Regions from separate parts of the Paenibacillus sp. UMB4589-SE434 genome, predicted to be linked through region 3. Evidence: riboswitches for the same ligand, from Rfam matches in the RefSeq annotation. Region 3 holds a riboswitch; each other region holds the start of a gene.
The links. Region 3 has a riboswitch for cyclic di-AMP ahead of QP775_RS24195 (TrkH family potassium uptake protein). Riboswitches for the same ligand answer to the same signal wherever they lie in the genome.
Positions count from the first base shown of each region.

Region 1: another riboswitch for cyclic di-AMP. It lies ahead of QP775_RS24845 (resuscitation-promoting factor); the one in region 3 lies ahead of QP775_RS24195 (TrkH family potassium uptake protein).
Region 2: another riboswitch for cyclic di-AMP. It lies ahead of QP775_RS08000 (APC family permease); the one in region 3 lies ahead of QP775_RS24195 (TrkH family potassium uptake protein).

Region 1 covers NZ_JASOYK010000013.1:11,523-14,698, forward strand. Annotated here, with positions in the region: gene QP775_RS24835 (HD domain-containing protein) at 1-52, shown strand, start outside; gene QP775_RS24840 (TatD family hydrolase) at 88-855, shown strand; cyclic di-AMP (ydaO/yuaA leader) riboswitch at 1,048-1,241, shown strand; gene QP775_RS24845 (resuscitation-promoting factor) at 1,534-2,655, shown strand; gene rnmV (ribonuclease M5) at 2,805-3,176, shown strand, end outside.
Region 2 covers NZ_JASOYK010000001.1:1,939,260-1,942,435, forward strand. Annotated here, with positions in the region: gene QP775_RS08000 (APC family permease) at 1-1,233, opposite strand, end outside; cyclic di-AMP (ydaO/yuaA leader) riboswitch at 1,366-1,558, opposite strand; gene QP775_RS08005 (S8 family serine peptidase) at 2,142-3,176, shown strand, end outside.
Region 3 covers NZ_JASOYK010000011.1:41,086-44,261, reverse strand. Annotated here, with positions in the region: gene QP775_RS24200 (potassium channel family protein) at 1-457, opposite strand, end outside; gene QP775_RS24195 (TrkH family potassium uptake protein) at 541-1,899, opposite strand; cyclic di-AMP (ydaO/yuaA leader) riboswitch at 1,968-2,117, opposite strand; gene QP775_RS24190 (CPBP family intramembrane glutamic endopeptidase) at 2,345-3,176, shown strand, end outside.

The sequences.
Region 1 (3,176 bases), on a different contig from region 3:
TGAATCAGTTGTCCGACTACTTCAACTACAAGAGGATCGAGCGTCACAGTAGGAACCTACTAGAGGATACAAGGAGAGTAATTCGACATGATATTTGACACACATACCCATTTGGATAATGAAGCCTTTAATGAAGATCGTGAGGAAGTAATTGCTCGCGCTTTAGAACAAGGCGTGACACGAATGGTAAACGTAGGCTTTAACCGGGAAACGATCCCGACGACCATGGAGTTGGCGGAGAAGTACCCCTTTATTTATGCGGCTGTGGGATGGCACCCAGTTGATGCAATTACGATGCAGAAGACGGATATCGATTGGATCGCCAAGTTGACTGAGCATAAAAAAGTAGTAGCTATTGGTGAAATTGGACTCGATTATCATTGGGATACATCACCGAAGGATGTACAGCAACGTGTATTCAGAGAGCAAATCGGACTCGCACGTGAATTGGATATGCCAATTATCATACACAATCGTGATGCACATGAAGATGTAGTTCGTATTTTGAGAGAAGAAAATGCAAAAGAGGTTGGAGGCATTATGCATTCGTTCTCAGGAAGCTGGGAGACCGCTAAAATGTGTCTGGATATGGGCTTTTATATTTCGTTCGGCGGCCCAGTCACGTTTAAGAATGCTAAACAGCCAAAAGAGGTACTTAAACAGGTTCCAATGGACCGTTTATTGGTGGAAACGGATGCTCCTTATTTGACTCCTCATCCTTATCGGGGGAAACGGAATGAAACCGGATACGTTCGGTTAGTGGCAGAGGTAGCAGCTGGATTAAAGGATATGGATTTAGAAGAATTTTGCAGAAAAACAACCGAAAATGCTCTTACATGTTTTGACATACGTTGAAAATCAACGAAAAACTAACGAAAAAAAGTTCTACACCAACATATACATGGATTTGTTTGATAAAACGAGTAAATTTGGCTTTATTTTTGTTGTTTTTAACGAAAAACGTGATTGCGGCAGTCTTTACAACTTTGTCATAAACACGATATGATTTCTCACAGAAGTTCGATTGAACTTGAATATTGTTCCAACCAACCAGTAACGCTGAATTTCCATTGATTTGGAGAGCGGGGGAACCAGAAGCATGCTGCAAGTGCCAGCAGGTGCGGAGTGTATCCTTGGGGTGAATTAAGAGCTGTCGAGCCGTGAGCCGATATGTTCTTATAGGGCGACTCTCATAGCCCGAACCCGACAGCTAACCTCGCAAGCGTACGGAGAGAGGTCCTCGTGTGAGCCCTAGACTGTTGTTTTGTTTGGGTCTTGATGAAGAAGCCACGAAAGAGAGTCCTCTTGAGACAGGCTTCTTTTGTTTTTGCATCTTACGAGACTCGCATCCTTGCATATTTTGTGGAGCGGGTTCATAGGTTGTAAGAACAAGGAGGAAGAGACGACCGTTACTGGAGTTGGTGTGAGAGATAGGCAGGCACAAGCTTATTTTTCGCAAAAATATCCAATAGTCGCGTCAGATGTATCATGCATAACTTCTCGACGGCGGGACTATGTAAGGAGGACCGAGAAATGGGCAACTTCGTGAACAACGATCCCCATGATCCCCGATCATCCAGCAAGTCACTCGCAATGCGATGGAAGCATGAAAATGTGCGTGTTGTTTCTGTAATTGCTGTAGTTGCAATCGCTATAACTTTAGTTAGTGTGCTGGTGGGATTCAGTTATTCCAAAAAGACGGTCGCCATTGTCGTAGATGGACAAGAGCGTCGTTTGGAAACTCGCCAGGAAACGCTTCGTGATGTTTTGGATGAGCACACGATAGCGGTAGGAAGTCATGACGAAGTATCTGTAGCGTTAGATACTGAAGTCAAAGATGGGGCTCAAATCACCATAGAACGTGCTAAGCCAATTCAGATTACGGTGGATGGGCTAACGAAGACGTTGTATACAACTAAGGACAATGTCAAACAAGCACTTACTCAATTAAATATTAACCTGAAAGCGCAAGATAAAATTTTCCCAAGCAAGTTGACCTCGATTGCGTCTAACATGAACATCAAAGTTGTGCGTGTGACCAAAGGGGTTGAGGAGCGTAAGGTGAAGGTGCCTTATCAAGTCGTCAAACAGGCAAACCCGGATATGAAGAAGGGTACCAAAAAGACAGTGCAGCAGGGCCAGTCAGGTCTGGTCGTACAAAAGATCGAAAAGACCTTCGAAGATGGGAAGCTTGTCACTGCCCGTATGGTAGACAAAAAAGTGCAGACCAAACAAGTCAATAAGGTTATCGCTTACGGTACGAAAAAAGAACCTGAATTAGTGGTACTGTCTGCGGATAGCGATGACGTTGGTCAGTCTTCTGGCGGCAACTCAGATTTTGATTACAAGAAAAAAATTACGAATGTGCAATTAACAGCATACACGGAAACTCCAGGTTCTGTGGGGGCCAAAACAGCCTCCGGAACAAAAGTAACCGAAGGTCGTACGATTGCGGTAGATCCGAAGGTCATTCCACTTGGCTGGTGGGTATACATCGAAGGCATTGGCTTCCGCCGTGCTGAAGACACAGGTGGAGCCGTCAAAGGCAACATCATTGATGTATATTACGACTCCTCCAAGCAAGTGCAGCGTTTCGGACGCAAGAAGGGATATACGGTTTATGTTATCGGTCCTGTGAAGCCGGAGGCGAGTTAGGAAGTCTCTAGTGTAGTGTTAGCTGTGTGGATTGCAGCTGTGTATTTATGATATAGTAATTCATATTCAAATATGTCATGCTAAGAAGAGGGGATTCCCTCTTCTTTTGTATTTTAGTTGTACTTTTTTTGGGAAAGGGGCAATTGCCTGTGATACGTGAGGTTATTGTCGTTGAAGGAAGAGACGACACCGTAGCGATAAAACGAGCGGTAGATGCAGATACTATTGAGACTGGCGGATCGGCTCTAAATGAGATGACGTTTAAGAAGATCGCGCTGGCGCATGAGCGCCGGGGCGTTATTATATTTACGGACCCTGACTTCGCTGGTGAACGGATTCGCAAAGCGATTGCAGCTCGTGTCCCTGGATGCAAGCATGCATTCCTAACCAAGCAGGAGGCGCTCGCCAAAGGCGACATTGGGGTGGAGAATGCTTCGCCCGCAGCGATTCGCCATGCACTTGATCATCTGCGAACAGAGATGCCTGCCTATGAAGGCACAGTGCTTACCTGGACTGATCTG
Region 2 (3,176 bases), on a different contig from region 3:
TGTATTAATGATAAATTTCGACATCCAGCCAGCAGGTTTTTCACGAATCCATTTCAGCATCATTCCTGTCTGAGACAGTGTAAATGGAATAAATACCCCTACTGCATAAAGGGGGATAAGATGTTCGGTCTGCCCTTCAAAAGCAATAATGAGCAGAATGGAAAACAGCCCTAAAATAACAATGCCATTGGAATAACCTAATCGATCTCCTCTAACCGTAAACATTCGCGGGATAAACTTATCCTTCGCCAGATTAACAGCCAGCAATGGAAAAGCAGAGTAGCCGGTATTCGCAGCCAGAATTAATATTAATGCAGTAGTACCTTGTATAAAGTAATACATAAAGTTGCGGCCAAACGTTTGTTCAGCAATTTGAGAAACAACCGTTGCCTCTGCTAGAGGACTAATTCCATAATAATAAGCTAAAATAACGATTCCTGAAAACAAGATTGCAAGCAGGGAGCCCATTGCGATTAACGTTTTGGCAGCATTATTTGGTGCTGGGCTTTTAAAGTTAGGAATCGCATTTGAAATAGCTTCCACCCCGGTTAATGCGGAGCTGCCCGAGGCAAATGCTCGCAGAAGCAGAAATAAACTAACTCCAGCAACGGGTGTTCCGATGGGTGTGTGCAGTTCAGGTGATACATGACCAAACAAAATATTGTAAACCCCTACACCAATGAGAATAAATAAAGCAAGAACAAACAAATAAACCGGATAAGCTAAAATGGAAGCAGATTCTGTTACTCCTCTTAAATTTAATATCGTTATAAAAATAACGAATCCAATTGCGATAATTACATTATGATCATGCATGCTTGGAAACGCCGATGTGATCGCATCCGTCCCAGCTGATACACTTACAGCAACCGTTAAAATATAGTCAACTAATAAAGATCCTCCCGCAATCAGCCCTGAGTACTTCCCTAGATTTTCCTTTGAGACAACATAAGCGCCTCCACCATGAGGATACGCAAAAATAATTTGGCGATACGACAAGATAAGGGCTGTCAATAACACTAACACCCCAATAGCGATCGGGATCGAATACCAATAAGCCGCAGCACTAACCGTAATTAAGACTAACAATATTTGTTCAGGGCCGTATGCCACTGAGGATAAAGCATCTGAAGAGAGAATAGCGAGCGCTTTTGTTTTATTTAATTTCTGCTCGCCCAATTCAGTCGATTTTAATGGTCGCCCAATTAAAAATCTTTTTAGCGAAGACCACATGAGTTTCACTCCACTTTTTTTATTTGTATAGTACCCTGCAATTCAAAAATAAACTCCGGATCTAAATCGTTTAGTCATTTTTAGGCAAACAAAAAACACAGCATCTAACCCTGTGTTTTCTACCCTAAGTTCGTACCTTCCAATCAACGCTTACGAGGTTAGCTGACGGATTCGGGCCGTGAGAGTAGCCCTACCTGATTCGTTAACGGACTTCATAATTGTCCAACGCATCAGGATTCACCCACATATGATGGACATGCATGTATGCATACATCACATAATGGTTCCCCCGCTTTCCATTTTGGAAATTAAGCGAATTAAAATTTTTCTTATTTGTTCTATTGGACCGCAATGTATAATACTCCAGTTAATCAATTTTGTAAACTAATTTTGTAACAAGCTATTTATACGTCAGGTAACGTTATTTTATGTTTAACTTGACCTTAGGTTTATTTTAGTCCTAAGAACATTGAAATGGGTGTGTGCATGGATCTCCTTTTTCTCTCATGAAGGTACTTCATGTGCAAGAAGCCTCTCAATATAGTTCAAAATACCATCATTAAACGAAAGAATTGACCTATAATTTGAACACATCATATATGAAAAAGGATTCAAGATGATAAAACAGAGCACATGCATGTGAGTATAGGCTTCCAGTCTTTATTGCCCCTGTCTTATACGAAGTATTAAAAAAATATTAAAAAATAAAAGAAAGCTATTGAAATCTAATATGATCTTTAATAAGATGTCAATATACATTTTTGTCCAAATTATTAACCTATTAAGAACTATTAATGAACTTTAATGGTGCGAAAATGTAATCCTGATACAAGGGAGTGATGATGTTATTTGGTTTATCCGCAATTACGGAAAGCATACCCATTTTATAGAGGAGGAATTAATGAAAAATGAAAAACAAAAGAATACTTTCCCTTGTTCTATCGCTTGCTATGGCGCTCAGCCTAATGCCCTCAGCAGTCGGGGCATACGAAAAGTCTGAGATGAGCGGACCGTCTGAGAGACTACTCCATCTGAGGACAGGAAGTGTCAATCTACAGGAGGGAACATGGAACGACGATCTCCTGGAGGAGAGTGGCAGCACGGAGCATAAATTGTACGTCGTTCAATTCAGGGATGTCATAACCGAGTCATCCAAGCAGCTGCTGCTTCAGACTGGGGCGGAAATTGGCGACTATCTTCCTGATTATGCTTATCTCGTACGTATGAATCCACAACAAGCCGGCATCCTCGCCGCAAACGAACTCATTTACAACGTCACTCCATTTCAAGCCCAATGGAAGGACGGCACCACCCTATCTTCAACACACAGCCAATCTAACAATTACGTCATCTCCATATTCAAAGGAAGCGAATCACAAGTAGCCGGTTCGTTGCAGCAGCAAGCAATTACAATTACCGATGTACAGCAAGGCTTCATCGAAGCCGTACTGCGTGATGAACAAATTCCTCTAGTACTCCAGCATTCAGATGTAACCTTCGTTGAGCAAAAGCCACAATACGGAATATCCAATGACTTTATTACTAATCAAATAAACGCCTCTACACCAACCGGTGTGTGGAGCAAAGGTTGGACAGGCAGTGGCCAAGTGGTTAGTGTGGCTGACAGCGGCCTGGATTCAGGAAGCTTAAGCACGCTGCACAAGGATTTTGAAGGACAGCTTCATGCCACGCCAGCCCCGAATCCATCAACTGGTACCTGGTCTGACGCGAACGGCCATGGTACCCACGTAGCTGGTACCGTGCTTGGCAGCGGAGCCATGTCTAACGGTAAGTACAAAGGTGTTGCCTACGGCGCCAAACTACTTTTCCAGGCGATAGGCTGCGGTGGAGATTCCATTTGCCCTGGCGATGTGCGCGACTTGTTCGGTACAGCGAAGCAGCAAGGAGCAGCCATCCATACCAACTCCTGGGGAGCCCGCTTG
Region 3 (3,176 bases):
GCTCTGCAATCGTATAATCCTTAGACAATTCAATATAATCGAGCAAATTAGGCGACACAAGGTGATGCGCCACCCTTATTCCCATATCCCGCTCTGGGTAAATCACGCGATCTACGCCCAATCTTTCCAGAACACGTCCATGCAGCTCGCTTAACGCTTTGGCCACCACTTTCTTGACCCCAAGCTCCTTCACCTGGATACTGATCAAAATACTAGTCTGAATGTCATCACCGATCGCAACAATGACGCAATCAAAATTACGAATGCCCAAGGAACGCAGCACTTCTTCATCAGCAGCATCCGCTACAACCGCATGGGTCATCTCGGAACTCAGTTCGTCAATGATTTCTTCATCCTTGTCAATACCAAGAACCTGATGCCCTAACTTCATTAATTCTTTTGCCAGACTGGAACCGAAGCGTCCCATTCCAATTACCGCAAACTGCTGAGCGTCCATAATAGATGTTATCCCCTTCATCCTTGCTTACTATATATCTATATATTCCAACTAAACATAATCCTCATGCTTACGCCGTACTCTTAACCTATCGTTATTTTACCTTCCGGGTGGCGATACAATTCACGTTCTGCCTTCGGTCCAAGCGCATACGCAAGCGTAATTGGTCCGAGTCGTCCTGCAAACATCGTAAGGGCAATTAACAATTTCCCTACATCCGACAGACTAGTTGTGATTCCCATCGTGAGTCCGACCGTACCAAATGCCGATGTTGTCTCGAACAAGATGGCAAGAAATTGCCGATCTTCTGTCGTAGACAATATCATAGACACGAAGAGAACCAGCCCCAGTGCCAGCAAGGTTAATGTAACTGCTTTGAAAATACGGTCTTTAGCCAGACGGCAGCGGAACATAACGATGTCTTCCTTGCCGCGCATCATCGCAAAGACGGCACCAATCAAGATCGTGAACGTAGTCGTCTTGATACCGCCCCCTGTTGATCCTGGAGATGCACCGATAAACATCAGAATGACCATAAAGAACTGAGATGCCTGTCTCATAGCACCAATATCAACCGTATTCGCCCCCGCAGTACGCGGACTGACCGACTGGAAGAACGATGCCCATATTTTCTGCCAACCATTCAGTTGACCGTACGTATGAGGATTCGTAAACTCAAATATAAATAGGACAACAGCTCCAAACACAATTAAAAAGCTGGTCATGGATAATACAACTTTGGTATGCAGAGACAATCGACGTGTACGACGGAAATCCATCACATCAGACATGACTATAAAACCAATACCACCCGATACGATCAAAAACATGGATACAAAGTTAATAATCGGGTCCCCTACGTAACTTGTTAAGCTGGAGAAAGGACCGCTAACTTGGCCGAACAAGTCAAAACCTGCGTTGTTAAAGAACGAGATGGCATGAAAAATACCGAAATACAATGCCTGCCCGAATGGCAGATCGAACGACCATCTTAACGTAAACAGCACAGCGGCAGAACCCTCAATGACAAAAGCATAAAGCAGTACTTTGCGGATTAGTCGTACAATACCTTCCATCGAGCCTTGATTCAGCGATTCCTGGAGGATCAGCCGTTCTTTTAATGAAATTCTCTTCTTAAATGCCATAGCAAACAGCGTCGCCATCGTCATAAACCCTAGACCGCCAACCTGGATTAAACTAATAATGACGATTTGACCAAACATCGTAAAGTGTGTGCCTGTGTCAACAACCACAAGACCTGTTACGCAAGTGGCAGAGGTAGCTGTAAATAAGGCGTCGATAAACGGCAACGGTGTGCCGTCGGCATTGGATATTGGCAGCATGAGCAACAGTGCGCCAATCAAAACAATGAAGGCAAATCCAATGACCAAGGTGCGTGAAGGGGTTAGCCTCCGCAGGTTGTTACGCTTAACAGTCTTCAAGGATGCTTTTCACCTCATACGTAAAATGGCACGAAAAAAAGCACTGGAGACCCCAATGCTTATCGCTGGTATCCTGACGTTTACGCCTACGAGGTTAGCTGACGGATTCGGGCACGTCAAGGTCGCCCTATTCAAGTGGCTTGCAGCACACTCAAAATTCACCCCAAAATTCGGTTCCCCCGCTTTCGTCGCATGACGAAACTCGGCTGTATTCAATTCATAACGAGATTATATACGTTTCCTATGTTCTTCACAAAGTCTTGAAAGGAGCAAATACACGAGAAAACGCCCGAAAACATCATTATATAACGCTTACATTCACTTCTTTTCTCGTAATACATCGGCGCAAGGCCCTTTTTCTTGACGTTGCTTGTTCATTTCGATAATGTGGGAAGGAACAACTGTCTTTATCGTATTTCAAATTTAAGATTGAAGGGGGATTCCCTTGAAATTTACATACAATTCTACTGCTGGCAACCAAAGATATGGGCAGGGTGCATCCAGGGCGCTCATTGGCGCAGCAGTTGCGGGATTCTTATTATTCTTAGTCATTCAAGTTATCATTCCATTTTTGTCCAGTTCAAATACAGAGCAGCTTACTCCTATGTTAACCAAAGATGAAGCTATCCGCCGCGCGGAAGTCGCTTACACCTCGGCTATATTTTCAGCAACGCCCAGTTTCTCTAACACGAGCAAAGGCTCATCCATTCCATCATCCGCTCAATTCAAAAAAGGTGCCATATATTATACCAATGATCTCCTGTCTGGCTACTTAAGTAAATATGAGCTGCATACTGCGTATAATCGTTGGGAAAAGGCAGCGCCATATGATATTTATCGGGTCTTTTTCGACAAAGAAGCCCCCCTACAACACAAGCGTGAGCTCGTGACAATCGACATCCATATGCGCACTGGACAGATCGTCGGCTATCAACAAGTGTTGTCCGATACCATTGATGCCGACAATAGCTCCACTACATCCGAAGTGGAACAACCTAATCCAGATCGGGCTTACATGTTAGCCCATTCAGATGAAGCTGTACTACAGCTTGGCTACACACCTGCACAGCTTGCCCGCAAATCCGAGCAATTATCGAATGAAATTCGCTATACTGTCAAGAATGGGCAGGTCGGCGATGCCAAACTGGAAGTTGTTGTGTGGTGGCAAAATGGCAAGATCAGCCAGGCTCAATCCATTTGGACATTACCTGAAGCTTATACACAGCTTATGCAGGAGCAAAAGAGCACTGCTGAGCAGATCTCCTCCATTGGTTATG